One region of the Variovorax sp. R-27 genome, then DNA from elsewhere that is predicted to be linked to it. Evidence: predicted binding sites of a transcription regulator. Region 1 holds the regulator's gene; the other holds the start of a gene.

Evidence for each region. Region 1 encodes FliA, which starts transcription of late flagellar genes. Its sites were predicted from a motif close to CTAAAGTTTNNNNNNNNNNNGCCGNTA; they were not measured.
Region 2: ACN9MV_RS26515 (FlxA-like family protein) is a predicted target of FliA. The motif match lies at 7,873-7,899, and genes of this name have one in related genera.

The regions. Positions count from the first base shown of each region.
Region 1 is NZ_CP183984.1:5,289,356-5,304,565, reverse strand. It holds gene ACN9MV_RS24780 (EAL and HDOD domain-containing protein) at 1-672, shown strand, start outside; gene ACN9MV_RS24775 (CheR family methyltransferase) at 767-1,606, shown strand; gene cheD (chemoreceptor glutamine deamidase CheD) at 1,603-2,241, shown strand; gene ACN9MV_RS24765 (protein-glutamate methylesterase/protein-glutamine glutaminase) at 2,298-3,323, shown strand; gene cheY (chemotaxis response regulator CheY) at 3,355-3,750, shown strand; gene cheZ (protein phosphatase CheZ) at 3,752-4,393, shown strand; gene flhB (flagellar biosynthesis protein FlhB) at 4,537-5,679, shown strand; gene flhA (flagellar biosynthesis protein FlhA) at 5,676-7,775, shown strand; gene flhF (flagellar biosynthesis protein FlhF) at 7,847-10,201, shown strand; gene ACN9MV_RS24735 (MinD/ParA family ATP-binding protein) at 10,212-11,018, shown strand; gene ACN9MV_RS24730 (RNA polymerase sigma factor FliA) at 11,053-11,787, shown strand; gene ACN9MV_RS24725 (hypothetical protein) at 11,818-12,474, opposite strand; gene ACN9MV_RS24720 (glycoside hydrolase family 15 protein) at 12,740-14,659, shown strand; gene ACN9MV_RS24715 (hypothetical protein) at 14,625-14,963, opposite strand; gene ACN9MV_RS24710 (NAD(P)-dependent oxidoreductase) at 15,011-15,210, opposite strand, start outside.
Region 2 is NZ_CP183984.1:5,642,331-5,657,540, forward strand. It holds gene ACN9MV_RS26470 (aspartate transaminase) at 1-155, shown strand, start outside; gene ACN9MV_RS26475 (RraA family protein) at 186-857, shown strand; gene ACN9MV_RS26480 (LysR family transcriptional regulator) at 863-1,798, opposite strand; gene ACN9MV_RS26485 (dihydrodipicolinate synthase family protein) at 1,907-2,845, shown strand; gene ACN9MV_RS26490 (Bug family tripartite tricarboxylate transporter substrate binding protein) at 2,905-3,876, shown strand; gene ACN9MV_RS26495 (SDR family NAD(P)-dependent oxidoreductase) at 3,866-4,567, shown strand; gene ACN9MV_RS26500 (mandelate racemase/muconate lactonizing enzyme family protein) at 4,603-5,769, shown strand; gene ACN9MV_RS26505 (tripartite tricarboxylate transporter substrate-binding protein) at 5,782-6,759, opposite strand; gene ACN9MV_RS26510 (MarR family winged helix-turn-helix transcriptional regulator) at 6,948-7,496, shown strand; gene ACN9MV_RS26515 (FlxA-like family protein) at 7,498-7,842, opposite strand; gene ACN9MV_RS26520 (universal stress protein) at 7,975-8,421, shown strand; gene ACN9MV_RS26525 (LysR substrate-binding domain-containing protein) at 8,418-9,350, opposite strand; gene ACN9MV_RS26530 (tripartite tricarboxylate transporter substrate binding protein) at 9,481-10,476, shown strand; gene ACN9MV_RS26535 (UxaA family hydrolase) at 10,532-12,055, shown strand; gene ACN9MV_RS26540 (NAD-dependent succinate-semialdehyde dehydrogenase) at 12,087-13,559, shown strand; gene hpaI (4-hydroxy-2-oxoheptanedioate aldolase) at 13,601-14,410, shown strand; gene ACN9MV_RS26550 (PTS sugar transporter subunit IIA) at 14,447-14,962, opposite strand; gene ACN9MV_RS26555 (DUF1826 domain-containing protein) at 14,988-15,210, opposite strand, start outside.

The DNA of each region.
Region 1 (15,210 bases):
ATCGAAGGCGCGTTCCGCAATCCGCCGGTGCGCGAGACCGAGGACGCGCTGCAGCCCGAGTCGCTGCTGATCGTGCAGCTGATGCAGATGCTCCAGCGCAACGAAGACGTGCGCGTCATCGAGGCCGCGCTCAAGCACGACGCTGCGCTCACCTACCGGCTGCTGCGCTACATCAACTCGCCCTCGGTCGGCATGGCGGTGGAAATCCATTCGCTGCGCCATGCGGTGGCCATGCTCGGCTACTCGCCGCTGTACCGCTGGCTGTCGCTGCTGCTGGCCACCAGCAACAAGGGCGGCTCGCCCTTCATGATGAAGAAGGCGATCCTGCGCGGGCGCTTCGTCGAACTGATGGGGCAGGGCATGCTGCCGGCCAGCGAGGCCGACAACCTGTTCGTGGCCGGCATGTTCTCTCTGCTCGACCAGTTGCTGGGCGTGTCGATGGAGGGCGTGCTGCGCAAGGTGCAGCTCACCGAGTCGGTGCAGCAGGCCATTCTTTCGCGCGGCGGCCTGTACGGCCCCTTCGTGGCGCTGGCCGAAAGCTGCGAGCTCGACGACGGACAGGCTTCGCGCCTGTCGGAAGCGTTGTTCCTGAGCGCGGACCAGGTCAATGCGGCGCAGCTGTCTGCGCTGGTGTGGGCGCAGGACGCGAGCCCGGTCGCGGCCGGCCCCTGAACGCGCGCGAGGCCGGAAGTGCAGGGCATTTGTTCGTTTGATCGGGCCATTGGAAACGGCGGACGCTATGTACATTGAAAGCCAAGCTTCCAGGATGGCCGTGACTACCGAGTTCCTTTTTACCGACAGCGACTTTTCCCGGATCCGCACCCTCATACACCGCCGCGCCGGCATCGCCCTGGGCGAGCAGAAGCGGCAGATGGTGTACAGCCGGCTCTCGCGCCGGCTGAGAGAGCTCCAGGTACCCGACTTCGCCACCTACCTCGACTGGCTCGAAGGGCGGCAGGATGGCGAGGAGTGGCAGTTGTTCATCAACTCGCTCACCACCAACCTGACCTCGTTCTTCCGCGAGGCCCATCACTTCCCGACGCTGGCCGAGCACGTGCGCAAGGCGAAGCAGCCCGTCACCGTGTGGTGCGCGGCGGCCTCGACGGGCGAGGAACCCTATTCGATTGCCATCACACTGATGGAGGCGCTGGGTGACAAGGCGGGCTCGTCGCGTGTGATCGCCACCGACATCGACACTTCGGTGCTGGCCAAGGCGGCTACCGGCGTGTTCACCGCCGAGCAGGTGCGCAGGCTCGCACCCGAGCGGCTGCGGCGCTTCTTCAACAAGGGCACCGGCGCGAATGCGGGCAAGGCGCGCATCCGCCCGGAGGTGGCGGCGCTGGTGAAGTTCTCGCGGCTCAACCTGCTCGACAGCGCGTGGGCGGTGAAGGAGCCGGTGGACGCGATCTTCTGCCGCAACGTGATGATCTATTTCGACAAGCCCACGCAGAAGAAGGTGCTCGACCGCTTCGCGCCGCTGCTCAAGCCGAACGGCCTGCTGTTCGCGGGGCATTCGGAGAACGCGTCGCTCGTCAACCAGGCCTTCCGGCCGCTGGGCCAGACCGTGTACGAGCTGGCGCGCGCGCGTGCCACGGGCGTTCCATGATGGCCTCGAACCCTGCCGCACCGGACTCGGTGGCCAGCCACCACTACTTCGACCGCGACGTCGGCCTCATGGCCGTGAAGCTGTTGCCCTCCGAGTACTACGTGACTTCGAGCAACACCGTGCTGAGCACCGTGCTCGGCTCGTGCGTGGCCGCCTGCCTGCACGACAGGGAAGCCGGCGTGGCCGGCATGAACCACTTCATGCTGCCTGACGACGGCGAAGCCGCCGGCACCGGCACGCGCGACGCATCCGAGTCGATGCGCTACGGCGCCTACGCCATGGACACCCTGATCCGCGAACTGGTGCGCGCGGGCGCGCGCCGCGACCGGCTGCGTGCCAAGGTGTTCGGCGGCGGCGCGGTACTGGCCAACATGACCACGCTCAACATCGGCGACCGCAACGCCGACTTCGTGCTGCGCTACTTGCGCAACGAACGCATCGAAGTCGCCGCGCAAGACCTACGGGGGCCGCATGCGCGCCGCGTGTGCTTCGTGCCGGCGACCGGCAAGGCCATCGTGCGCAAGCTGCGCGCGCAGACAGAAGTGGCGCAGGTGCAGAACGAAGAGGGCGAGTTGCTGCGCAGGCTGTCCGGCCTTCGCGCGGCGCCGGCTGCCGCAACCAAGGGAAATCCGTGAGCAATAAAAAAATCAAGGTGCTGTGCGTCGACGATTCGGCACTGATCCGCAGCGTGATGACGGAGATCATCAACAGCCAGAGCGACATGACCGTGGTGGGCACCGCTGCCGATCCGCTGGTGGCGCGCGACCTCATCAAGGTCACGAACCCCGACGTGCTCACGCTCGACGTCGAGATGCCGCGCATGGACGGGCTGGAGTTTCTCGAAAAGCTCATGCGGCTGCGGCCCATGCCCGTGGTCATGGTGTCGTCGCTGACCGAGCGCGGCTCGGAGATCGCGCTGCGCGCGCTCGAGCTGGGCGCCATCGACTTCGTGACCAAGCCGCGCCTGGGCGTGCGCGACGGCCTGCTCAACTACACCGAACTGATCGCCGGCAAGATCCGCACGGCCGCGAGCGCGCGGCTGCTGCCCGGCCGGCATGCCGCGGCCCCGCGCCCCGGCGGCGACGCGCCGCACGAATCGCTGCTGCGCAGCCCGTTGCTGAGCACCGAAAAGCTCATCATCATCGGCGCCTCCACCGGCGGCACCGAGGCCATCCGCGAAGTGCTGCAGCCGCTGCCGCCCGATTCGCCCGCGGTGATGATCGCGCAGCACATGCCGGCCGGCTTCACCCGCTCGTTCGCGCAGCGGCTCGACGGCCTGTGCCGCATCAACGTGAAAGAGGCCGAGCACGGCGAGCGCGTGCTGCCCGGCTATGCCTACATCGCGCCCGGCGGCTTTCACCTGTCGCTCGCGCGCAGCGGCGCCAACTACGTGGCCCACCTCGACCAGGAGCCACCGGTGAACCGCCACCGGCCGTCGATCGACGTGCTGTTCGATTCAGCGGCCAAGCACGCGGGCAAGAACGCCATCGGAATCATCCTGACCGGCATGGGCAGGGACGGCGCCGAAGGCCTGCTGCGCATGAAGCGCGCGGGCGCGCACACGCTGGCACAGGACGAGGCCAGCTGCGTTGTCTTCGGCATGCCGCGCGAAGCCATTGCGCTGGGCGCGGTGGACGACGTGTCCCCATTGAGCGAAGTGAGCCGCCGGGTGATGGCGCACCTTCGCACGTTCGGCGAACGTGCGAACCGAGTTTGAAAAACGACCTGTTGGAGTTGGAAATATCGTGATCGACAAGAGCATCAAAATCCTGGTTGTGGACGACTTCCCGACCATGCGCCGCATCGTGCGCAACCTGCTGAAGGAACTGGAGTTCCTCAACGTCGACGAGGCGGAAGACGGCGCGGCCGGTATCGAGAAGCTGCGCGGCGGCAACTTCGGATTCGTTGTGTCCGACTGGAACATGCCGAACATGGACGGCCTGACCATGCTGCAGACCATTCGCGCCGACCCCGAGCTGAAGAAGCTGCCGGTGCTGATGGTCACCGCAGAGGCGAAGAAAGAAAACATCGTGGCGGCCGCGCAAGCTGGCGCCAACGGCTACGTGGTGAAGCCATTCACCGCCGCCACGCTCGAAGAGAAGATCACCAAGATCTTCGAGAAGCTTGCGAAGGAAGCGGCCTGACATGAGCCAGAACGCTGCCGGGGCCGCGGACCCCACCAACACCGCCGAAGAACTGCTGGGCCGCATCGGTCAGCTCACGCGCCAGCTGCGCGAAGGCCTGCGCGAGCTGGGCCTCGACAAGCAGGTGGCCAAGGCCGCGCAAGCCATTCCGGATGCACGCGACCGCCTGAGCTACGTGGCTGCCACCACCGAGCGTGCCGCGCACCGCGCGCTGAACGCCATCGACGTGGCACAGCCGCTGCAGGAAGCTCTGGCCAGCGATGCCAAGGGCCTCAGCAAGCGCTGGGACCTGTGGTTCGAAAACCCCATCGAGCTCGACCATGCGCGCGAACTCGTGCTCGACACGCGCAGCTACCTCAACGAGGTGCCGGAGCGTGCCGGCGCGATCAACTCGCAGCTCATGGAAATCCTGATGGCGCAAGACTTCCAGGATCTGACCGGCCAGGTCATCAAGAAGATGATGGAAGTGGTCAACGACGTGGAGACGCAGCTGCTGCAAGTGCTGATCGACAACTCCGCGCCCGAGAAGCGCCAGGAGGCCGCGCACAGCCTGCAGAACGGCCCGCAGGTCAAGCCCGGCAACCCCGATGCGGTGACCGACCAGGCACAGGTCGACGACCTGCTGGAGAGCCTCGGCTTCTGAGCCCGGGCCGGGCTTCCAGGCCCTGCCTATTGTCCGAATAGCAGGGCGATAAGGGCCCTTATCGGCAGATTGTTCCGGACGACCGAATTCAATAATTTGGTCATGAGCAAGGCGTACTTCGCCACTGCTGGTTCGGAGCATGAATGGCTGAGGAAAGCGATCTCGAAAAAACGGAACCCGCCTCCGAGCGACGCCTGGAGAAGGCGCGCGAGGAAGGCAACGTAGCCCGTTCGCGCGAGCTCACCACCTTCGTCATGCTGGGCACCGCATGCGCGGGGCTGTGGTTCGCAGGGGAGTCGCTGGGCACGAGCATGAGCGGTGCGCTGCACCGCGGCCTGCAGTTCGACCGCGCCAGCGCTTTCGATCCCTCGCACATGCTGGCCCAGACCGGGTTGATGGCGATGCACACGCTCACGGCCATCGGCCCGCTGTTCGCGATGATGATCGTCGCTGCCGTGGTCGCGCCGCTGATGCTCGGCGGCTGGCTGTTCTCCACCAAATCGGTGGGACCGAACTTCAGCAAGCTCAATCCGCTGGCCGGCATCGGCCGCATGTTTTCCGCGCAGTCGCTGGCCGAGCTTTTCAAGGCGCTTGCCAAGTCGGCGCTGATCGGCGGCGTGGCGTGGTGGGTGGTGTCGCGCGACATCGGCGCGCTGATGGACCTGATGGCGCAGCCCGCGCACTACGCGCTGCCGCACGCAATGGTGCTGGTGGCCAAGCATTGCGCGCTGATCGCGGCCACGCTGTTTCTCGTGGCGCTGATCGACGTGCCCTTCCAGCTCTGGAGCTACTACCGCAAGCTGCGCATGTCGCGCGAAGACCTGCGCCAGGAGCACAAGGAAAGCGAAGGCGATCCGCACATCAAGGCCGCGATCCGCCGCCAGCAACAGCAGATGGCGCGCCGCCGGATGATGGCCGAGGTGCCCAAGGCAGACATCGTGCTGACCAACCCCACGCACTTTGCGGTGGCGCTGAAGTACACCGACAGCGGCATGCGCGCACCGCGCGTGGTGGCCAAGGGCACCGAGCTTGTGGCCGCGCGCATCCGCGAGATGGCGCTGGAGCACAAGGTCGCGATTCTCGAAGCGCCGCCGCTCGCGCGCGCTCTCTACAAGCACACGAAGCTGGGCGATGAGATTCCGGCGGGCCTGTACACCGCGGTGGCCGAGGTACTGGCCTGGGTGTACCAGCTCAGGCGCTGGAAGACCGAGGGCGGCGACGCCCCGCGCACGCCGACCGATCTGCCGGTGCCGGCAGACCTTCAATACACAGTGGAAGCCGCATGAACGCGATGACAAACCTGATGCGTCTGCCGACGCGTCTGTTCTCCGGCTCGCAGTTCAAGGGACTGGCCGGGCCGATTCTCATCATCCTCATCCTGAGCATGATGGTGCTGCCGCTGCCGCCCTTCCTGCTCGACCTGCTGTTCACCTTCAACATCGCCATGTCGGTGATGGTGCTGCTGGTGAGCATGTACACGATGAAGGCGCTGGACTTCGCGGCCTTCCCCGCCGTGCTGCTGTTCTCGACGCTGCTGCGCCTGTCGCTGAACGTGGCGTCCACGCGCGTGGTGCTGATGCACGGCCACACCGGGCCCGACGCGGCGGGCAAGGTGATCGAGGCCTTCGGGCACTTCCTCGTGGGTGGCAACTTCGCGGTGGGCGTGATGGTCTTCATCATCCTCGTGCTCATCAACTTCATGGTGATCACCAAGGGCGCGGGGCGCATCGCCGAGGTGGGCGCGCGCTTCATGCTCGACGCGATGCCGGGCAAGCAGATGGCCATCGACGCCGACCTCAACGCCGGCCTGATCGGCGAAGACGTGGCCCGCAAGCGCCGCACCGAGGTTGCGCAGGAGGCCGACTTCTACGGCTCGATGGACGGCGCCAGCAAGTTCGTGCGCGGCGACGCGATCGCGGGCCTGCTCATCATGGTGATCAACATCATCGGCGGGCTGGTGGTCGGCATGCTGCAGCACGGGCTCGACTTTTCCACTGCCGGCAAGACCTACACGCTGCTGGCCATCGGCGACGGCCTGGTGGCGCAGATTCCGGCGCTCGTCATCTCCACCGCCGCCGGCGTGATCGTGTCGCGCGTGACCACCGACGAAGACGTGGGCAGCCAGCTCACGGGCCAGCTCTTTTCCAACCCGCAGGTGCTGTTTCTCACGGCCGGCATCGTCGGCCTGCTGGGCATGATCCCGGGCATGCCGAACCTGGCCTTCCTGCTGATCGCGGGCGGCCTGGTGTGGCTGGGTCGACGGCTTGTGATGCGCAAGCCGCAGGAAGCCGCGCAGAAGGCAGCCGCCGCCGCGCAGGCCGCGAACCCCGCGCCTTCGGCCGAGATGGAAGAAGCGACGTGGGACGACGTTGCAATGGTCGACCCGCTGGGCATGCAGGTCGGCTACCGGCTCATTCCGCTGGTGGACCAGTCGCAGCAGGGCGAGCTGCTGGGCCGCATCAAGAGCATCCGCAAGAAGATTGCGCAGGAGGTCGGCTTCCTGGTGCCGGTGGTGCACATTCGCGACAACCTGGAGATCAAGCCCAACACCTACGTCATCAGCCTGAAGGACGTGGAGATCGGGCGCGGCGAAGCCTTCCCCAACCAGTGGATGGCCATCAACCCCGGGCAGGTGACGGGCACGCTGCCCGGCACGCCCACGCGCGACCCGGCCTTCGGCCTGGCGGCGGTGTGGATCGACGCCAGCCTGCGGCAACAGGCGCAGGTGCAGGGCTACACGGTGGTCGATGCCTGCACGGTGATGGCCACGCACCTGAACCACCTGATCCAGACGCATGCCGCCGAACTGCTGGGCCGCCAGGAAGTGCAGCAGCTGCTCGACCAGATCGCCAAGACCGCGCCCAAGCTCACGGAAGACCTGGTGCCGAAGGTGCTGTCGCTCAGCACGCTGCACAAGGTGCTGCAGAACCTGCTCGACGAGGAGGTGCCCATCCGCGACATGCGCACCATCCTCGACGTGATGGCCGAGCACGCGCCGACCATCAAGGACCCGACCGAACTCACCACGCTCACGCGCCTGGCGCTGGGCCGCGCCATCACGCAGCAGCTGTTCCCGGGCGACACCGAGATGCAGGTGATCGGCCTCGACGGCTCGCTCGACGGCGTGCTGCAGCAGGCCTTGACCAACAGCAGCGGCATCGAGCCGGGCATTGCCGACAACCTGCTCAGGCAGGCGCAGGCCGCGATCCTGCGCCAGGAGCAGATGGGCCTGGCGCCGGTGCTCGTGGTGCAGCACGCGCTGCGCGTGCTGCTGTCCAGATTCCTGCGGCGCAGCCTGCCGCAGCTGAAAGTGCTTTCGCATGCGGAGATTCCTGACTCCCGCACCATCAAGATCACCACCGCCATCGGAGGACGAGGTTGAATTCCAAGCAGACCGACGTGCGCACCACCGCGCGCAAATTCGTCGCGGCCACCAGCCGCGAAGCCCTGAGGATGGTGAGGGAGGCGCTGGGCGCCGACGCCATCGTGCTGACGCATCGCGCAATGGCCGAGGGCGTCGAGATCGTCGCAATGGTCGAGGGCGAAGTGCAGGGGGTGTTGAAAGACACCGCGTCTGTGCCTGCGAAGCCCGTGGTGATCGCGGCGCCCGTGGCATCGGTCCCCGTGCCTGTGGCGGCCCCTGTGCCCGCTCCCGCACCCGCTGACACCGTGCTCACCGAACTGCATTCCATGCGCGGCATGATCGAAGAGCAGCTCGCCAGCGTCGTGTGGAACGACAAGCAGCGCCGCGACCCGGTGCGCGGCCGCCTGCTGCGCACGCTGCTTGGCGCCGGCTTCAGCGCGGGCCTGTCGAAGGCCATGCTGGAGAAGATGCCCACCGGCCAGACATACGCCGAAGGCATGGCCTACGTGCGCTCGGAGCTGATCCGCGCCGTGCCTGTGCATGAAGACGAAGACGCGCTGTTCGCGCAGGGCGGCGTCTACGCCCTGATGGGCCCGACCGGCGTCGGCAAGACCACCACCACCGCCAAGCTGGCCGCGCGCTGCGTGATGCGCTTCGGTGCCGACAAGCTCGCGCTGGTGACCACCGACAGCTACCGTATCGGCGCCTACGAGCAACTGCGCATCTACGGCCAGATCCTCAATGTGCCGGTGTACGCCGTGAAGGATGCGGCCGACCTGCACCTGGTGCTGCAGGACCTGCGCGACAAGCACATGGTGCTGATCGACACCGTCGGCATGAGCCAGCGCGACCGCGCCGTGTCCGAGCAGATCGCGATGCTCGGCCAGAGCCAGCGGCCCGTGAAGCGGCTGCTGCTGCTCAACGCCACCAGCCACGGCGACACGCTCAACGAGGTGGTGCATGCCTACCGCCACGGCAACGAGCTCACCGGCTGCATCTTCACCAAGGTCGACGAGGCCACGCATCCGGGCGCACTGATCGACACCGTGATCCGCCACCGCCTGCCGGTGCACTACATCTCCAGCGGCCAGAAGGTGCCCGAGAACCTGATGCAGGCCGACCGCGCGCAGCTGGTGGACAGCGTGTTCCAGCCGCGCCAGCACAGCCCGCTGTTCGTGCCCGCGGAAAGCGATCTGCACGAGGAGCCGGCGGGCGCGGGCCCCTCGGCGCAGGTGGTGCAGGCGCAGGGCGAGACCGACCGCCTGCGGCTGAAGTACCAGAACCTGATTCGCGCCATGGCACACGACGCGCAAGAACTCGCCACCACCGCGAGCGCGCTGGCGGGCGCACAAATCGGCTTCGAGCGTTCGCGCGCACTCTGGCGCCAGGCCGGCGACGAAGGCTCCGGCCAGAAGGCCGTGCTGCACGACCTGATGGTGCATGCGCGCAGCGAAGTGGCCGCCGGCTGCGAGACCCATGTGCTCGCGCTGTGCGGGCAGGTCGGGCTGCGCTCGAACGAAGGCGGCGATGCTTATGAATGCCACGGCAGCCTGCTGCTGTCGGACCGCACGGGCCTGCCGCTGGCAGCGCCGAACCAGTGGCTCTCGACCGCCGCCACGCGCGGCATGAAAGACGCTGCGCGCAAGCCCGGCGCACGCCAGGTGCCGTGGCTGCGCCAGCAGGACTTCGGCCACAAGCCGCTGGTGCATCTGTTGACGAGGCTGCCCGGCATCGAGGCCATGGTGCAGTGGCAGGCGGCGGGCCAGCGCTGGCTGGCGCGCGCGCCGGGCTCCACCGCGGTGATCGACGTGCGCACCGGCGCACCCGACACGATCGCGCGCATGGACTTCGAATTCGGCGAGGGGCGGCCCGTGCGCTTTCGCGGCAAGGCGGCGTTGCACAGCGAGGCGCATGCTGACGTGGTGCTGCGCTTCAACGCAGCCGCCATGGCGGCGGGCATCGGGCGCGATGCGATGCCCGCGCTGCGCTGCGTCGCCACGCGGGTGGTCGATGCGCGCACCGGCAACGTGCTGGCGCAGGGCCATGCATTGACCAATATCGGCGCGGACGTTTCCACGCAGCAGCTCGCGCAATGGCAGGGCTGGGCCAGCGACGCCGAGCCCTGCTTCCGCCTGCTGCGCGACGGTGTGCAGATGGTCGGCGGTATCGGCGAGCTGGGCGACCCCGACATCATGAAGCGGCTGCTGATCGCCGGCCAGATGACCACCACCGTGTGGCGCCTGTTGCACGCCGAAGGCGAATGGGCCGACCGCACGCGCGCGCTGCTGGGCCAGCTCACGGGGCGCCCGGCGCGCAACGGGCGGGCCATGAGCGGCGGTGCTCTGTATGCGGGCGTGGGCAAGCTCTTTCTGCTGCTGGAGGCGCTGGGCACCGAGTCGACCGCTCCCACGCAGGCGCCGCGTGCGCTGGAGAAGTTGGGTTGAGGAATCAGGAATGAACAAGCTGGTTGCGGATCAGGCCGACGGACTGCGGCGCATGCTCGCACCGACGCATGCGCGCGTGGTGGCCGTCGCAGGCCTGGGGCAGGGCGCGGGGAGCACCACGGCCGCGATGAATCTCGGTGTGGCACTGACCCTGCAGGGGCGCAACGTGCTGCTGTTGGACGAGCACTGCCCGACTGTGGGCTCCGCCTGCGAGGTGTGGGACATCGATCCGCTGGGGAACCTGGCCGATGTAGCGAGCCAGCGCCTGACGCTGGATGGTGCAGAGGTCAAGGCAGCCTGCGGCGTGCACGTGCTACCCGCGCCGCACGGCGCGGTGAATGGTGCGGATGGCGAAATCGACCCGCGCAAGTTCTGGCACGACGGCGTCGTCATCGTCGATGCGGCTTTCGACGCCGAAGGCCGGCTGTCGGCGCTCGCGCAGGGCGCGGACGACCTGCTGCTGGTGCTGCAGCCGCACCCCGCGTCGATCACCGCGGCCTATGCAGGCATCAAGCGGCTGCACCACGCGCACGGCATCAAGCAGATGCGCTTCCTGGTCAACGGCGCGGCCGACGTCGTGGCCGCGCGCCAGATCATGAGCAACCTCGCGCATGCCGCCAGCCGCTATCTCGCGCTGCTGCTTCAGCCCGCGGGCTGGGTGCGCTTCGACCCGCTCGTTGCCGACGCGTGGCGCCTGAAGAAGACCATCGTCGAGGCCTTTCCCGCGAGCCATGCCGCTGTCGACTTCCGGCGCATTGCCGGCGAGGTCGACCGCTGGCCCTGGCGCGCGGCCGAGCCGCTGCAGGCCGTGGCCTGAGCCCGCCGACCCGGACAACCCAAGAAGGACGGCCGTGTACACCGCACAGGGAACCATCGAAAAATCACATCTGCTGGCGCAGCACCAGCCGCTGGTGCGCCGCATCGCGTTGCAGATGATGGCCAAGCTGCCGGCCAGCGTGGAGCTGGACGACCTGATCCAGGCCGGCATGCTGGGCCTGCTGGACGCCTCCAGCCGCTACCAGGACAACCGCGGCGCGCAATTCGAGACCTTCGTCAGCCAGCGCATCCGCGGCGCCATGCTCGACGAACTGCGCGCCAGCGACTGGGGCTCGCGCGGCCTGCGCCAGTCGGCGCGCGGCGTCGAGAAGGCGATCCAGGCGCTGGGCCACAAGCTCGGGCGCTCTCCCACCGAAGGGGAGATCGCCAAGGAGCTGAAGATGGACCTGGAGGCGTATCAGTCGCTGCTGCAGGAGATCCAGGGCTGCCAGCTGGTGTATGTCGAAGACTTCTCCAAGGACGACCCGGACAGCCCGTTCCTCGACAGCCATTCCCAGGACGCGCGCAAGGACCGGCGCGGCAGTGACGATCCGCTGGAGCAGCTGCTGGAGAGCGGCTTCCGGCATCAGCTGGTAGACGCCATCGGTGCGCTGCCGGAGCGCGACCAGCTGCTGCTGAACCTCTACTACGAGGAAGAGCTGAACCTGCGCGAGATCGGCGCGATCCTGGAGGTGAGCCAGTCGCGGGTGTGCCAGCTGCACAGCCAGGCGATCAGCAGGCTGCGGGCCAAGCTGAAGGATGTGCTGTAGCGGACTCCGGGGCCAGGGCCGCCGCCTGAATCAGAAAGTCGCATCGAGCACCTGCGAGGGGATGAGGCCGTTGAGCGTCACATTGTTCGTGAGTGGATCGAACAGTTGCGGTTGCAGAACGTACTTCCAGGCGCCGTTCCTGTAGTACAGGAAGTTGAAGGCGTTCGGCAGCGGAATATGCTGGTTGGCGTGGCCGTAGTCGTCGAAGCCGATGTACGAGATCACTTCCTGCCCTTGCGTCTGGATCATCTGATTGATGTTGGCTTGCCCGGGGTGCTGGTGGTGATACACCCTGATCAGATGCGCACCGAGCGGCGAGTTCGTCACCATCAGGGCGCAGCCATTCATGGCGGCGGTGAAGACGAACCTGTGCTGCGGGTTGTGTCGAGGTACGTCGACGAATCCGGGCATCACGTTGCCCTGGATGAAAGGACACCAATACGCCGAGATCGGCTGATCCTGATGGAGGACATTTCCCACCGGCCTCAAGGTGACCTGGAGGGCTTGCGCGGTGCCCTGCAGATCGAACGAGCCCATCTTGGCCGTGTTGAGTACCAGGACCTGCATGGCGAAAGCTGGATTCTGCTGCGCCTGCGCGTTCTGCATGAACCACGAAACGCCGTTGATCGCGCGAAGCTGCGCGTACGCAACGGGATCGGCTCGGAAGAGTTGGTTGTGTCCGTTCACGTGTGATGTCTATTTGCGTTGGAATGGGAGGGGCAAAGTAGAGCGCTGCACCATGGGGCCCAAGCGGCGACCTGTGCCGTTTCATCTTCACGAGCCTCTTGTCATTTCGTGCGCGGCTGATGGTAGGAGCGCGACGGTGCGAAGGCCATCCCCAGGAACAAGTAGATGGGTGCCTTATTTGTCATGCGCCATTAGGCGTTGTCCGTCAGCAATCCGCGCCCGCCGCTGGCGTGCCACGCCCGCGCGCACGGCAAAGCTCGGCCTCTTGCCAAAGACTCCCAAGCAACCCTCCTCACGGCTGCACGCCGACCGCCCGAACCGCCCCATTGGCGACTACGCGCTCATCGGCTCGACCCACAGCGCGGCCCTGGTGCATCGCGGCGGCGATATCGAGTGGCTGTGCCTGCCGCGCTTCGATTCGGCCGCGATGTTCGCCAGCCTGCTCGGCGACGAGCGCAACGGCCATTGGACGATGCGCGCCAAAGACCGCAAGGCGCGTGTCACGCGGCGCTACCTGCCCGGTACCGTGGTGCTCGAGACCACGATCCGCACGGCCAAGGGGACGGCCATCGTCACCGACTTCATGCCCCGACCCGCGCTCGACGGCACGCACGAGGTCGTGCGCATCGTGCAGGGCGTGCGCGGCACGGTCGCCATGCATACCGAGTTCCGCATCCGCTTCAACTACGGCGGGTGGTGCCCGTGGATGGAGCGGCGCGACGGCGCGGTGTTTGCCACGGCCGGGCCGGACTCGGTGCGCATCAGTTCTGGTGTGCCGCTGACCAACGAGAACTTCGCGAGCTTTGCCGACTTCACCGTGTCCGCGGGGCAGGCCATCGCGTTCAGCCTCGACTGGTTTCCCTCGCACCTGAAGCCGCCGGTGACGCGCGACGCCAGCGCGCTGCTGGCGCGCACCGTCGCCGAATGGAGCGCGTGGACCGGCCGCTGCGGCTACCACGGCGAGTTTCGCGAGCCGGTGATGCGCTCGCTGCTCACGCTCAAGGCGCTCACCTACGAGCCCACCGGCGGCATCGTCGCCGCGCCGAGCACCTCGCTGCCCGAACTGCCGGGCGGCGAACGCAATTGGGACTACCGCTTCTGCTGGCTGCGCGACGCGGCGCTCACGCTCTACGCGCTGATCGGTTCGGGCTATGTCGAGGAAGCCAGCGCCTGGCGCTGGTGGCTGATGCGAGCGGTGGGCGGCTCGCCCGAAGAGCTGCAGGTGATGTACGGCCTGCACGGCGAACGCTCGCTCACCGAGCTCGAGCTCGGCTGGCTGCCGGGCTACGAAGACAGCCGCCCGGTGCGCATCGGCAACGGCGCGCACGGGCAGCGCCAACTGGATGTGTACGGTTCCGTCATCGCGGCCTTTCATGCGGCGCGCAAGGCCGGGCTGGCGGACATGGACAAGGTGTGGCCGCTGGAGCGCGCCATCGCGAAGCACCTGATGGTGCTGTGGAAGGAGCCCGACTGCAGCCTGTGGGAAGTGCGCGGCGAGCCGCGCCACTTCGTGCATTCCAAGATCATGTGCTGGCTGGCCTTCGACCGGGTGATCGCGAGCGCGACGGAGTATGGGCTCGAAGGCCCTGTCGAGCGCTGGCGCGAGGTGCGTGACGAGATCCACGCCGAGGTCTGCGCCCGCGGCTACGACGCCGCGAGCAATTCATTCGTGCAGTACTACGGCGCAGACACGGTGGATGCGGCGCTGCTGTGGATGCCGCTGATCGGCTTTCTGCCGATCCATGATGCGCGCGTGCAGGGCACCATCGCGCGCATCGAGAAGGAGCTGATCTTCAACGGGCTGGTGTACCGCTATCGCACAGAGAAAGGCGTGGACGGCCTCGAAGGCGGGGAGGGCGCGTTTCTCGCGTGCAGCTTCTGGCTGTCGAACGTGTACGTGGCCATGGGCAAGCTGCGCAAGGCGCGAGCCCTGTTCAAGCGCCTGCTGGCGCTGGGCAACGACCTGGGCCTGTTCGCGGAGGAGTACGACCCGGTGGCGCAGCGGCAGCTCGGCAATTTTCCGCAGGCGTTTTCGCACATCGGGTTGATCAACAGCGCGCATGCGCTGGTGTCGGCGGCCGGTGGCGTGTGGGAGCTGGCGGACCTCGATGGCAAGGCGGCGTCGAAGAAGACGGCTAGAAAGACGCCGCTCAGGCGGCCGGCAGCGCGAACTCCTCGGCGCTGAACACCGTGTGGAAGACCGTGCCGTCGAACATCTCGAACAGCTTCTTCGAGACCTCGCGGCTTTCATGGCGAACGGGTGAGTCGAGTGCGCGGGCGATGTCCTCGCGACTCGCATAGCGGATCGACAGCACCATCGCCAGTTCGGGGTCGCTCACATCGCTTTCGATCTGGCGCAGCACGCGCACTTCGAGCGCACCGGGGAAGCGGGTCCACAGCGGCACGAGTTTTTCGTGCACGTGGCGGTCGAAGGCTTCTTCCATGCCGGCCTTGACCCGGCCCCTGAAAAACGCGCAGCGGATGAACATGGTGTCTCTTCTTTCCTGGGTGAAAGCTGTGTGTGGCGGGAGGCGCTTCAGCCGCGCCCGTAGCCGTCGAACTGCCGCATCATGGCCGCCGTGTCTTCGGCGCCGAGCCCGGCCGCGACGAAGGCTCGGTGCAGCTCCGAGACGGCGCCCGCCAGCGGCATCGGCAGGCGCTGGTCTTGCGAGAAGGCCTGCACCGCTTCGAGGTCCTTGAGCATGTTGTCGATGCGGCCGGTAGGCGTGTAGTCGC
Region 2 (15,210 bases), 350 kb from region 1:
TGGTGATGTACCTGCTCGAAAGCGAAGGCGTTGCCGTGGTCGCGGGCACCGCGTACGGCCTGTCGCCCTACTTCCGTCTTTCCATTGCCACGTCGATCGAGACGCTGGAAGAAGGCTGCACGCGCATCGCCCGTGCAGTGGCCGCACTGCGCTGACGCGCGCCGAAGAACTCACAAGGACCAGTCATGCCCTACAAAGCCATCCGCAAGAACCCGTCGGCCCCGCAAGTGGCGCCGGCCATCATCGCCGCGCTGCAGGACATTCCGGTGGCCGCGCTCAGCGACAACCTGCACCGCAACATCGGCAGCGTCGGCCTGCAGCCCTACCACCGCCCCGGGCACAAGACCATGGCGGGCACGGCAGTCACCGTGAAGACGCGCGGCGGCGACAACCTCACGCCGATGCGGGCCTTCGAGTTCTGCCGGCCCGGCGACGTGCTGGTGATCGATGCGGGCGGCGACATCACCAACGCCGTGATCGGCGGCATCCTGTCGTTCTATACCGCGACCATCGGCACCGCGGGCCTGGTGCTCGACGGCGCCATCCGCGACGTGGCCGAGATCCGCGAGCGCGACTACCCGGTGTATGCGCGCGGCGTGAACCATCGCGGCCCCTACAAGGACGGCCCCGGCGAGATCAACGTGCCGGTGTCGGTCGGCGGCATGATCGTGAACCCGGGCGACATCGTGGTGGGCGACCAGGACGGGCTGCTGGCCTTCTCGCCCGACGAGGCCGAGCTGCTGATCGAGAAGGCCCGCGCGCACCTGGAGACGGAAGCGCGCACGATCCAGGCGATGAAGGAAGGACGCTGGGACCGCTCGTTCCTCGATGCTCTCGAGGCACGCTGCGCCAATTGAAGCGGTCAGGCGCCTGAGGCGCCGCCGCTGACCAGCGCCCACAGCGCTTCCGCCACCGGCGCCATGTGCGCCTGCTGGCGGTACAGCCGGATGTCCACCGGCACGCGCCAGCCGCCCGCGCCGGCGTCGACCAGCGTGCCGCTGCGCAGGTCTTCAGCCACCAGGCTCATCGGCAGCCACGCAAGGCCGCGGCCTTCGAGCGCCATGGTGCGCAGCAGCGCGGCATGGTGGGCCGTGAAGACGATCGACAGCGACGCAGCGAAGTCCTTGCCGAATTCGCTGTCCTGCATGGCCCGCATGATCCGGCCCAGTCCCGAGGCATCGCTGTAGGCCAGCACGGAAGGCGACTGGCCTGCGCCCAGCACATGCAGCGGAGCGCCATTTGCATCGGGCGCGCTCACGGGCACCAGCACGTCTTCGCTCAATCGCTGGACCGGGTAGCCGGTGTCGTCGAGCCGCCCCGGTGCGCCTGCGTGTCCGTGGCACAGCACGAACTGCACGCGGCGCTGCAGCATCAGGTCTTCGCAGGCGTACGAGCTGTCGGAAACGGTCTGGATCGGGCCCATGCTCAGGCGCGATTCCACGCTGCCCAGCCAGCGCGGGAAGAAGGTGAGCGACAGCACATGCGTGGCGGCGAAGCTCAGGCTGGCGGCGTCCAGGTCGTGCGCGGCGCGGGCCTTGATGCGCGCGGCTTCGAGGCCCGCGAGCACTTCCTGCAGCAGGGGCTGAAAGCGCTTGCCCGCCGCCGTGAGCGCGGTCGGGTGCCCGCTGCGGTCGAACAGGTCGACGCCCACCCACTCCTCCAGCGATCGGATGTGGCGGCTGAAGGCGGGCTGCGCAATGGAGCGCGCCTGCGCGGCACGCGAGAAATTGCCGGACTCGGCCAGGGCCAGGAAATCTTCCAGCCATTCGAGGTCGAGGGGTCGGTTGCCGGGGCCCATGCGCAGCGCAGTTGAATAGTTGTATGCGATTCGAGTATTGGACGGCTCGCGCCCCGCCGGCAAAAGATGCACCCATTCCTGCACCTTGAACCACAACGGAGACACAGCATGCCTTCCATCGCGAATTATCGCGGGATCATCCCCGCCATTTCCTGCCCCTTCACGGCCGACCACCGCATCGACGAGCCGGCGCTGCGCAAGCTGGCCTCGTGGCTGGCCGGCCATGACGGCGTGGTGGCGATCATGACCAATGGCCACACCGGCGAAGTGTTTTCGCTGACGCCCTCGGAGCGCGCCGAGGTGACGCGCATCGTCGCCGACGAACTGCGCGGCCGCATGCCGGTGATTTCGTCGATCGTGTGCGAAGGCCTGGCCGAGGCTGCCGAGCATGCACGCGCCGCGCAGGCTGCCGGCGCGGTGGCGCTCGACGTGATGCCGCCGCACCACTGGCTGCGCTTCGGTTTCACGCCCGGCCATGCGCTGCAGTACTTCGAGGCCATCCACCGCGCCGCGCCGGAGCTGGACCTGGTCTGCCACGTGTACCCGGCCTGGACGCGCGCCTCTTACTCGTCGCAGCTGCTGGCCGAGCTGGCGCGCCTGCCCTACCTGCAGGCCTTCAAGGTAGGCCAGCGCGACATGAACAAGTACGCCCGCGACATCCAGGCGATCCGCGAGGCCGATGCGTCGAAGGCCATCCTGACCTGCCACGACGAGTACCTGCTGGCCTCGATGGTGCAGGGCGTGGACGGCGCGCTGGTCGGCTTCGCGACCTTCATTCCGCAACTGATCATCGACCTGTGGAACGCGGTGAAGGCCGGCGATTTGAAGAAGGCGATGGCGGTGCAGGCGCTCATCACGCCGCTGAAAGACGCGGTGTACGGCGGCGGCGAGCCGACCGGCGAGGCGCACGCGCGCATGAAGGGCGGCATGTTCCTGGCCGGCGTGCTCGACAACGCCACCGTGCGCCCGCCGACCGAAGCACCGAATGCGCGCGAGATGGATGCGCTGCACGCCGCCGTGCAGCAGGCCGGCCTGTCGAAGCGCTGAGCCCACGGGGCCGCGACACCCGCGATGCCCCGATGAAAAAACACAAGGAGACAAGAGACATGCAACGCAACCATTTCCTGCGGGCCACGCTGGCCGCCCTCGCGCTGGCCGCGGCATCCACCGCCGGCTTCGCCCAGACCTGGCCCAGCCGCCCGGTGCGCATGGTGATTCCGTTTCCGCCGGGCGGCACGCTCGACACCATCGGCCGCCTGCTGGCGCAGAAGCTCGGCGAGCAGACGGGCCAGAGCTTCATCGTGGAGAACCGCGCGGGCGGCAACGGCGTCATCGGCGCCGACGTGGTGTCGAAGGCGCCGGCCGACGGCTACACGCTGCTGTTCAACGCATCGACCTTCACGACGGCGCCGATGACCATGAAGGCGGTGCCCTACGAAGTGGTGAAAGACTTTACCCCCGTGGCCCTGGTGGCCAAGGCGCCGCTGTCGGTGGCCGTCAACAAGAACCTGCCTGTGACGGACGTGAAGTCGCTCATCGCGTACGCCAAGGCGCACCCCGGCAAGATGACCTTCGCGGTGGGCTCCATCGGATCGGCCGGCCATCTGTCGACCGAACTGCTCAAGCGCGCAGGTGGCGGGCTCGACTACCTGATCGTGCCGTACAAGGGCACGGCGCCCGCGTTCCAGGACCTGATCGGCGGGCAGATCGACGGTTTCATCGACCCCATCCTCGGCTCGCTGCAGTACCACAAGAGCGGCATGCTGAAGGTGATTGCCGTCACCTCGGCCACGCGCGCCACCAGCCTGCCGAACGTGCCCACGGTGGGCGAGAGCATCCCGGGCTACGAGTTCTACAGCTGGTATGGCCTGTGGGGGCCGGCGAAGCTGCCGGCCGCCGTCACGCAGCGGCTGAATGCCGAGGTCAACAAGGCGCTGGGCACCGACATGCGCGAGACGCTGGGTGCGCAGGGCCTGCTGCTGACGCCGGGCAGTGTCGAGGACTTCGCGAAGTTCCAGGCCGACGACATGGCGCGCTCGAAGAAGATCATCGTGGAGGGCAACATCCATGTCGAATGAGGCTGCCCCGCATGCAGTGGTGACGGGCAGCAGCGGAGGCATCGGCCGCGCCATTGCGTCGCAGTTGCTCGAAGCGGGCTGGCGCGTGAGCGGGCTCGACCTGGCCGCACCCACGTTGTCTCACGCGGGCTTCGTGCACGTAGCCGTCGACCTGTGCGATGCCGACGCCATCGCGCGCACGGCCTCCGCGCTCCAGGACGCCGATGCACTGGTGCATGCGGCCGGCGTGCTGCGCGTCGGCCCGCTGGGCGCGCTCGACCACGCGGGCGGCGAACTCATGTGGCGCCTGCACGTCGACGCCGCCACGCGGCTGGCCGATGCCCTCGTGCCCGCGATGGCTGCGCGCGGACACGGCCGCGTCGTGTTCGTCGGCAGCCGCGTCGCACAGGGCCTGCCCGGTCGCGGCCAGTACGCCGCGACCAAGGCCGCGCTGATCGCGCTCGCGCGCAGCTGGGCGGCGGAGGTCGCGGCCCAGGGCGTGACTGTCAACGTGGTGTCGCCCGGCGCCACGCAAACCTCGATGCTGCAGGACCCGGCCCGCGCGGGCAGCGCGCCGCGCATGCCGCCTATCGGCCGGCTGATCCAGCCCGAGGAAATCGCTGCGCTCGTGGGCTTTCTTCTGTCGCCGCCGGCGGCGGCCATCACGGGGCAGGACGTCGCCATCTGCGGCGGCTCGTCGCTGCACCGCTGAACGTCTTTTGCTCTCTCCATCCCCCGAACCCGACCATGAAAATCGTCAACATCCTCGAATCCACCCGTCCCATCAAGTCGGACATCCGCAACGCCTACATCGACTTCTCGAAGATGACCCTGAGCCTCGTGGCCGTGGTCACCGACGTGATCCGCGACGGCAAGCCCGTCATCGGATATGGCTTCAACTCCAACGGCCGCTATGGCCAGGGCGGGCTGATCCGCGAGCGCTTCCTGCCGCGCCTGCTCGAAGCCGAGCCCGCGTCGCTGCTCGACGAAACCGGCGACAACCTCGATCCGCACAAGATCTGGGCCCGCATGATGATCAACGAGAAGCCCGGCGGCCACGGCGAACGCTCGGTGGCCGTGGGCACCATCGACATGGCGGTGTGGGACGCCACCGCCAAGATCGCGGGCAAGCCGCTCTACCAGCTGCTGGCCGAGCGCTACGGCAACGGCACGCCGAACCCGCGCGTGTTCGTCTACGCAGCGGGCGGCTACTACTACCCCGGCAAGGGCGTGGAAGGCCTGCAGCGCGAGATGACCAGCTACCTTGAGCGCGGCTACTCGGTGGTGAAGATGAAGATCGGCGGCGCCACGCTCGCTGAAGACTGCGAGCGCATCGAGTCGGTGCTGAAGATCCTCGGCCCCGGCCAGCAACTGGCAGTGGATGCCAATGGCCGCTTCGACCTGAAGACCGCCGTCGACTACGGCCGCGCGCTCTCGCAGTACCCGCTGTTCTGGTACGAGGAAGCCGGCGATCCGCTCGACTACGAGCTGCAGGCGAAGCTCGGCGAGGTGTACGCCGGCCCCATGGCCACGGGCGAGAACCTGTTCTCGATGCAGGACGCACGCAACCTGATTCGCCACGGCGGCATGCGGCCCGACCGCGACTGGCTGCAGTTCGACTGCGCGCTGAGCTACGGGCTGGTGGAGTACCTGCGCACACTCGACATGCTGAAGGAGAACGGCTGGTCACCCTCGCGCTGCATTCCGCACGGCGGCCACCAGATGTCGCTCGCCATTGCGGCCGGCCTCGGGCTCGGCGGCAACGAGAGCTACCCCGACCTGTTCCAGCCCTATGGTGGCTTCCCCGATGGCGTGAAGGTGGACAACGGCTACGTCACGCTGCCGCCGCTGCCCGGCATCGGCTTCGAGGGCAAGGCCGATCTCATTGCGGAGATGCGGGCGCTTGCGAGCTGACGAAAGAAAGTCTCAGGGCTGGAAGCCGGAGCGCCGAACCACTGGCTCCCACTGCGCGCGAAAGGCCTTCAGCATCTGAGCCGTCTCGGCCGCATTGCTGATCACGGGCGTGATGTAGAGCGCGTCGGCCGCCTTCTGGAGGCCCGGGTCTTTCATGACGTCGCGGATCGCGTTGGCCAGCAGTTGCACCTTGGCGTTCGGCATGGTGCTGGGCGCGAAGAAGGTGTTCCAGCCGTCGGCATCGATCTTCATGCCGGCCTCGCGGAAGATGGGAATGTTGGGCGCGAAGCTCGCGCGCTTCTTGCCCGAGGTGGCCAGGATGCGGATCTTGCCGGCCACGTGCTGGGGATAGAGCGAATCGAGCGTGTCGATGGCAATGGGCAGGCTGCCGCCGCTCAGGTCGGCCGCCAGAGGCGCCGAACCGCCGTAGCCCTTGATCTGCGGCTGCACGCTCAGCGCATCGCCCACCATCAGGCCGAAGAAGTGAGGCAGGCTGCCAGTGGCGGGCACGCCGAAAATCGCCTCTTCCGGATGTGCCCACAGCCGGCTCACGAGAAACATCGCGCGGTCGAGTTGGAGCTTGTTGCCGACCGCCAGCGCAAAGTCGTAGCTGCTGACTTGCGACACGGGCACGAAGTCCTTGTCGGGGTCATAGCCCGCGTCCTTGAAGACCAGCGGCGCGACCACCATCACGGCGGGGTTGCCGAGCATCAGCACGTTCTGCCCGGCGGGGGCGCGCTTTACTTCCTTGGCCGCGAGCCGGCCGCCCTCGCCCGGGCGGTTTTCCACGCTCACCTGAACGCCGAGCTTGGGCGTCAGCCGCTCGGCGATCAGGCGCGCGATGCGGTCGGTGCTGCCGCCCGGCGCATAGCCGACCACGAGGGTGAGCGGCCCGCCGTCCAGCGCCTGGGCGTGGACCATGGGAGCGCAAGCGGCCAGGGCAATGCCCCACGCCATGATGAGCTTGCGCCTGGAAAGGAATGCGGGCATCGGATCTCCTGCGAGCGGTTGTCGTGAACGGGGGCGCGCGAGTTTTCACGGCGAAAATCGCGCGCCAAGACTGTTTCCGTTCGTTCAAATTTGTTACCGGTTTATACGTATGGGCAAACAGTTGATCTAATCAACTACCAGTGCTCCGAGGCGGGCGAACCACACTCCTCATCCCATTTTTCATACGTATGCAACAAGCTTTTCCCGATGCAGCAGCGTTGCGCGCGCCCCGTTCCCTGAACGACCTGCTGCTGTACCGCCTGGCACGAGCCATGCGCTCGGGCAACGGCATGGCGACCCGCCTGGTCGAAGGAGGCTTCGGCATCACGCGCCGCGAGTGGGGAATGATCGCCACGCTCGCGCAGGAGGGCGAGATGACTGCGTCGACGCTGGCCACGCACCTGCACCTGGACCGCGTGCGCACCTCGCGCGGACTGCGCAGCCTGGTCGAGAAGAAGCTGGTGGTGCGGCGGCAGGACGCTCAGGACCGCCGCGAAGTGCACGTGCGGCTGAGCGCTTCGGGCCAGCAGTTGTTCGGCAGGCTGTTTCCCCGGATCGCGGGGCTGAACACCGAATTGCTCGAAGGCATCGAGCCTGCGGATCTCGATGTCTTTCTTCGCTGCCTGCAGCACCTGGAGCAACGCGGAGAGCAGTTGCTCGTGCAGGGCGTTGTCATGGAGAAGGCGGACCGGCGCTCGGGGGGCACGCGGCACCGGTGGCCGGAACGCGGAGGCTGAGTCAGGCCTTCACGTCCAGCATGCTGCCGATCGAAGTGCTACCAGCGTTGGCGCGCTGCGATGTGCTGCTGCTGCTCTCTTCCATTGAAGCCATCGCGCTCTTTTGAACGCTGGCCGTGCGCAGCGCGTTCATCTGCTGCTGCAGCATGGCAAGCCGGGCCGCCAGCGCTTCGAGCTGCAGCCGGATCGCATCGCGTGCATCGCCCTCGGGCGTGCCGAGCAGCTGGCCCTGCGTTTCCGCGATCTGCTTCTGAGTCGTCGTGATCTGGCGCTGGATCTTCGCGATTTCGGCGTTGACGTCGCCTCCGCTTCTGGCGCTGCCGGTCGCACTGATGGCATTCAGCATCTGGGTCCTCTGTTGTGTCCTCAGGAGGGTTATCGGCAACCGAGGCGAAAACTGAAGGGCCTTGCATGACCGCGATCGCGAACTAGACTGAACATGAGGGCACCCGCGGTGCCGGGGGCCAAGGAGCCTGCCATGTACAAGCGTGTTCTTGTCGCAACCGACGGCTCCGCGCTGTCGGAGCAAGCGGTCAACGCCGCCATCGACCTGGCCCTGTTGACCAACGCGGAACTGGTGAGCGTCACCGTCGCGCACATCGAGCCGGTCGGCTACTTCGAAGGCTCGATGATGCTGAGCCAGCGGGACATCCAGGCCTCCCAGGAGCATACGGACCGCGCCGCGCAGCAACTGGTCGACAAGGTCGTGGCCACAGCGGTCGCCAAGGGCGTTCGCAATCCGCAGGCCATCGTCATGAAGTCGAACCAGGTGGCCGAGGCCATCATCACGACCGCGAAGAACCAGCAGTGCGACCTGATCGTGATGGCCTCGCACGGACGGCGCAGCCTGGCGCGCCTGCTGATGGGCAGCGAGACGCTGCACGTGCTGACGCACTCGCACATTCCGGTGCTGGTGCTGCGCTAACGCGGCGGCGCGACCTTTCGCAGGCATTCCATAAGTAGCTGACTGGCGGGCGTCTGCGAACGCCCCCGCAGCGTGATGATGCCCACCGGCGGAAGCTCGATCGGCACGTTGATCTTCAGGATGCACAGCTGCCCCTGCTTCGCGAAGTGCCGTGCGACGCTTCGCGCGAGGAACCCGACGGCCGGCCTCTCATGCATGACGGACAGCGTGACGAGAAACGAAGCGGTCTCGACGATGTCCGCCGGCGGCACGAGGCGGTGCTTGTAGAACATCTGGGCCAGCTTCGAGCGCGATGAAGCCCACGGCGGGGGCACCACCCAGGGCAGCTCGGCGAGCATCTTCCAGCTTGGCCTGGAAGCCTCCGCCAACGGGTGGCCGGGGCTCACCACGATGCACATCGGCTCCGTGTAGAGGGCTTCGGTCTCCAGGTCCGGCGAGGCATAGCCGGGCTCCAGCCGGCCGACGATCAGGTCGAGTTCGCCCACGCGCAGGCGGGGCAGCAGCCGCGTGAGATCGCCCTCTTCCACCATCACGGTGGTCAGTGCCGACTGCTTCTTGAGCTGCTGGATGGCCTTGACGAGCAGGCTCGGCGTCGCCACCACCATCGCGCCCACGCTGGTGCGGCCGGCGCCGCCGCTGGCCACGGCGTCGATCTCGTCGCGCGTGCGCTGGTAGTCGGCCAGCACCGAGCGCGCAAAGCGCACCACCGTGACGCCGAAGGGCGTGGGCTCGGTGCCGCGCGTGGAGCGCGTGAACAGTTTCAGATCGAACATGCGCTCGATCTCTGCCAGCATCTTCGAAACGGCCGGCTGCGTGATCGAAAGAAACTCCGAGACCCGCCCCAGGTGGCGAAACTCATCCAGCGCCACCAGCAGTTGCAGATGACGCAGCTTGAGGTTGGAACGAAGAACGCGATCGATCTGGCTCATGGCGCTTTGAGCGGGCTTTCTTCTTCATAACCTGGAGCTCATGAAGAGAGTCCGCTATTTCATTGGATGGCAATGATTGTCTCCGGAAGAATCCGCCTTGCTTGCCGAACAACGATTTCTGGAGACAACGATGAAAACCCCTCGCAACATGGCGCGGCGCCAGCTCGTGCTGGGCGGCCTCGGCGCCGCAGCTCTCGCCACCGCCCCCGCTCGCGCGCTGGCCGCCGACTACCCCGAACGCCCCCTAACATTCATCTGCCCGTGGCCCGCGGGCGGCACGGCCGACCGGTCGATGCGCATCATCTGCCAGATCGCCGCACGCGAACTCGGGCAGCCCATTGCGCTGGAGAACCGCGCAGGTGCCTCGGGAATGATCGGCACCAAGGCGCTGGCCTCGGCGCGGCCCGACGGCTACACGATCGGCCAGATACCGATTTCGGTCACGCGCTTCTCCCAGATCGGCACGGTGCAGCTCGATCCACTGAAAGACCTCACCTACCTCGCGCGCACTTCGGGCCAGACCTTCGGCATCGCGGTGCCGGCACGCTCGCCGTTCAAGTCGCTGCGCGACGCCGTGGCGCAGGCCAAGGCCCATCCCGGCACCGTCACCTACGCACACGCCGGTATCGGCGGCGCAACGCACGTGGGCATGGAGCAGTTCGCGCAGGCCGCCGGCGTGAAGTTCAACGCCATCGCCTACAAGGGCGGCTCGGCCGCGCTGCAGGACGTGCTGGGCGAACAGGTCGACATGCTGGCCGACAGCAGTTCGTGGGCGCCGCACGTCGAAAGCGGCAAGCTGCGCCTGCTCGCCACCTGGGGCGAGGCGCGCACGCCGCGCTTCAAGGACACGCCCACGCTCAAGGAGCTCGGCTTCGACGTGGTAGTGGAAGCGCCCAACGGCATCGGTGCGCCCAAGGGCCTGCCTGCCGCAGTCGAGAAGCGGCTGCGCGATGCGTTCCGCACGGCCGTCAACAGCGAAGAGTTCCGCAAGGTGGCGGAAAGCATCGATGCGCCGGTCATGTACCAGGACGGCCCCGAATACCAGAAGTACGTGCAGACCGTGTACCGGCAAGAGACCGACCTGATCCGCAAGCTCAACCTCAAGGAGCTGATGGAAAAGGGCTGATGAAGCCCTCGCCCACCGGCATCCGACCCTGCTCGAAGCAACCCCACGCCACGCCATGAACGACAGTCCCCTGCTTCGCCTGCACTCGAACGACAACGTGCTGGTCGCCAAGAGCGCCATTGCCCTGGGCGAAACGATCGCCGAGTTCGGCGTGCGCGCCAGGGCGCAGATTCCCGCCGGCCACAAGATCGCGTCGCGCGCCATCGCGGCCGGCGAGGAAGTGAAGAAGTACGACACGGTGATCGGCGTAGCCTCGCGCGACCTGCAGGCTGGCGACTACGTGCACAGCCACAACCTCACGCTGGTCGACAGCTACCGCGACCCGGCCTTCTGCCAAGACGTGCGCCCGGTGGATTTCGTGCCAGTTGCCGAACGCGCGACCTTCATGGGCTTCGAGCGGCCCGGCGGCGGCGTCGGCACGCGCAACTTCATCGGCATCCTGTCGTCGGTGAACTGCTCGGCCACGGTCATCAAGCGCATCGCCGCGCACTTCACGCCCGAGCGCATGGCCGCCTTTCCCAACGTGGATGGCGTGGCCTCCTTCGCGCAGACCAGCGGCTGCGGCATGTCGTCGCCGAGCGAGCATTTCGACGTGTTGCGCCGCACGCTGGCGGGCTATGCGCGCCACCCGAACCTGGCCGGCGTGCTGATCGTCGGCCTGGGCTGCGAACGCAACCAGGTCGATGCGCTGGTCGATTCGCAAGGGCTCGAAACGGGCCGCCTGATGCGCACGCTGGTGATGCAGGAAGTGGGCGGCACGCGCCAGACCATCGAGGCCGGTATCCGCGCAATCGAAGAAATGCTGCCCGAGGCCAATGCCGCACGGCGCACGCGCGTCGGCGCGCACCATCTGAAGATAGGGCTCGAATGCGGCGGCTCCGACGGCTTCTCGGCCATCACCGCCAACCCCGCGCTCGGCGCGGCGATGGACGTGCTGGTGCGCCACGGCGGCACAGCCATCCTGTCGGAAACGCCCGAGATTCACGGCGTGGAATTCATGCTCACGCGCCGCGCCGTAACACCCGAGGTCGGGCAGAAGCTGCTCGACCGGCTGGCCTGGTGGGAGCGCTACGCGGCCGGCCAGAACGCGCAGTTCAACGGCGTGGTGGGCCACGGCAACCAGGCCGGCGGACTGGCCAACATCTTCGAGAAATCGCTGGGCTCTGCGATGAAGGGCGGCACCACGCCGCTTCGCGCGGTGTACGAATACGCCGAGCCGATCGAGGAACCCGGCTTCGTCTTCATGGATTCGCCGGGCTACGACCCGGTGGCCGCAACGGGGCAGATCGCCAGCGGCGCGCAGCTGATCTGCTTCACCACCGGACGCGGCTCGATGTTCGGCAGCAAGCCCGCGCCGACGATCAAGCTCGCGAGCAACACTCCGATGTTTCGCCGCCTGGAGGAAGACATGGACATCAACTGCGGCGTGGTGATCGACGGCGAACTCTCCGTGCCCGAACTGGGCCAGCAGATCTTCGAGCAGATCCTGCGCCACGCTTCGGGCGAGCCGACCAAGAGCGAGACACTCGGACTGGGCGACCACGAGTTCGTGCCCTGGCACCTGGGCATCGTGAGCTGACTGCCTTCTTTCCCCCTTTCTCCTTCTCTCCATGCCCCTGACCCTTTCGCGCCCCGACCTGCAACGCACGGCCAACTTCATCGCCGGCGAATGGTTGCGCTCCGCTTCCGGCGGCACGCTCGACGTGACCGACCCGGCCACCGGCGCCCTCATCGCGCAGGTACCCGACTCCAGCGCAATCGACGCGCACGCAGCCGTCGATGCCGCGCATGCCGCCTTTCCCGCCTGGCGCAAAACACCCGCCAAGCAGCGCGCGCAGATCCTCAAGCGCTGGAACGACCTTGTGCTCGCGCACCAGGAAGACCTGGGCCGGCTCATCTCGCGTGAGCAAGGCAAGCCGCTGGCCGAAGGCCGCGGCGAGGTTGCCTATGCGGCCAGCTACATCGAGTGGTTTGCCGAGGAAGCCACACGCGCCAACGGCGACGTCATTCCGGCGCCCGTGCCGGGCCGGCGCATGTTCGCGCTACGCGAACCGGTCGGCGTGGTCGCTGCGATCACGCCGTGGAATTTTCCGGCCGCGATGATCGCGCGCAAGATCGCGCCGGCGCTTGCCGCGGGCTGCACCGTGGTGTGCAAGCCGGCCGAGGACACGCCGCTGACTTCGCTCGCGCTGGTGGCCCTTGCCGCGGAAGCCGGCGTACCGCCGGGCGTGCTGAACATCGTGACCGCATCGCGCGAGCGCACGCCCGAAGTGGTCGATGCCTGGCTCGACGATGCGCGCGTGCGCAAGATCACTTTCACCGGCTCCACGCCCGTCGGCAAGCACCTCGCGCGCCGTTCGGCCGACACGCTCAAGAAGCTGTCGCTCGAACTCGGCGGCAATGCTCCGTTCATCGTGTTCGAAGATGCAGACATCGAGGCCGCGGTGGAAGGCCTGATGGCCGCCAAGTTCCGCAACGGCGGCCAGACCTGCGTGTGTCCGAACCGCGTCTTCGTGCATGAGGCAGTGCACGAACGTTTTTCCGAACTGCTGGTTGCACGCGTGGCGGCATTGCGCGTCGGACCTGCCGCCGACGCGGCCTCTCAGATCGGGCCGATGATCAATGCGCGCGCGGTCGAGAAGATCGAGCGCCATGTGCAGGACGCGGTGGCGCGTGGCGCGCGCGTGCTCACCGGCGGTACACGACTGCCCGAGCTCGGCTCGAACTACTTCGCACCGACCGTGCTCGCCGATACAGACGCCACCATGGCCTGCGCCTGCGAAGAGACCTTCGGCCCGGTCGCGCCACTGACGCGCTTCTCGAACGAGGCCGAGGTGATCGCGCAGGCGAACGACACGCCCTTCGGCCTGGCCGCGTATTTCTATTCACGCGACGTGCGCCGCATCTGGCGCGTGGCCGATGCGCTGGAGACCGGCATCGTCGGCATCAACGAAGGCGCGCTGGCAGCCGAGGCTGCGCCCTTCGGCGGCGTGAAGGACTCGGGCTACGGCCGCGAGGGCTCGGTCCACGGGCTGGACGACTACCTGCACACCAAGTACGTGTGCCAGGGGCAGCTGGACTGACGGCCGGCGCCCATTCATCACCACTCTTCGACAGATCCCACATGCCCGCTCACAACCCCTTCAAGGCGGCCCTGGCCGCAAACCAGCCGCAGGTCGGCCTCTGGCTCTCGATGGCCGATCCGTACATGGCCGAGGTCAGCGCAACCGCCGGCTTCGACTGGCTGCTGATCGACGGCGAACACGCCCCCAACGACTTGCGCTCGACGCTGGCCGCGCTGCAGGCGGTGGCGCCGCATCGGGCTCAGCCGGTGGTGCGCGCCGTGCAGGGCGACACCGCGCTCATCAAGCAGTTGCTCGACATCGGCGCGAAGAACCTGCTGGTGCCGATGGTCGACACCGCCGGGCAGGCGCGTGCGCTGGTGTCGGCCACGCGCTATCCACCGCTCGGCATTCGCGGCGTGGGTAGCGCAGTCGGACGCGCGTCGCAGTGGAGCGCGCGCACCGACTACCTCGACGCAGCCGACGACGAAGTCTGCCTGCTGGTGCAGGCCGAGACGGTGCAGGCGCTGGGCAACCTCGCGTCGATCTGCGAGGTCGATGGCGTGCACGGCGTGTTCATCGGCCCAGCCGACCTCGCGGCCTCGATGGGCCATCGCGGCAGGCCCGGCCACCCCGAAGTGCAGGCGGCCATCGAAGGTGCGATGCGGACTATCGTGGCCTCAGGCAAAGCCGCCGGCACGCTGACTTCAGATCCGAAGCTGGCGCGCCGCTACCTCGAACTCGGCTGCACCTTCGTCGCCGTCGGCGTCGACGTGCTGCTGTACGCGGGCGCCTCGCGCAAGTTGGCGGCCGACTTCCTCGGTGCGCCGGTTTCTACTCCCGTGCCGCCTGAATCGCGCGGGGCGTACTGAGTCACGGCGGCAGCTAGCGAGATAGAGAACCCCTCGCTACGAGGAAGCAGAAGCCACGCGCGCAGTCCCCGCCCGAAACGCGTCCTCGACCGCCGCCGCGTTCGGCGCGCCATCGAGCTGCGCCCGGAAACGATGTTCGGAGAACAGGCGGGCCATCAGCGCGAGCAACTGCAGATGATCGTCCTTGGCGCCATCCTCCGGCACCGTGATGGCCAGCATTTGGGAGACCGGCTTGCCGTCCGGGGCATCGAAGGCAATCGGCCGCCTGGTGCGAATGAACAGGGTGACGGGCCGTTCGATGCCGTCGATGCGTGCGTGCGGAATCGCGAATCCGTCGCCGAGGGCGGTCGATCCAGCCTGTTCACGTCGACACAACGCGCGAAAGACTGGTGCCGGGTCGAGGCCGCGAGCACCGCAGATCGTCGCCGCAACGAGATCGAGCGCGTGCGTTCGATCCCGGACATCGGCGTCGAACAGGATGTCCTGCGGTTGCAGCCAGACGGCAATCTGCGCGATGTCGTGTGTCATCGAAATCGTCTCCTCGAATTTCATGAAGATGCGCCCGGTTGGAGCGCATCTACCGCAGTTCGTCCAGACGCAACACGTAGCGATGCGATCCGAGGTAGCGCAGTTGCGGCGAACGGTGCACCAGCCCTCGATCACCGCCTTGCGCATCCACGCCACGTCCCTGAAGGAGCGCGACGGCCTGGAGCGGCATGCGCTCGAAAGGTCCCGTAAAGCACTTCGGCATCCGCAGTGCCGTGTCTGCGTGCGGAGATGCCACCCACTCCGTGCCCAGG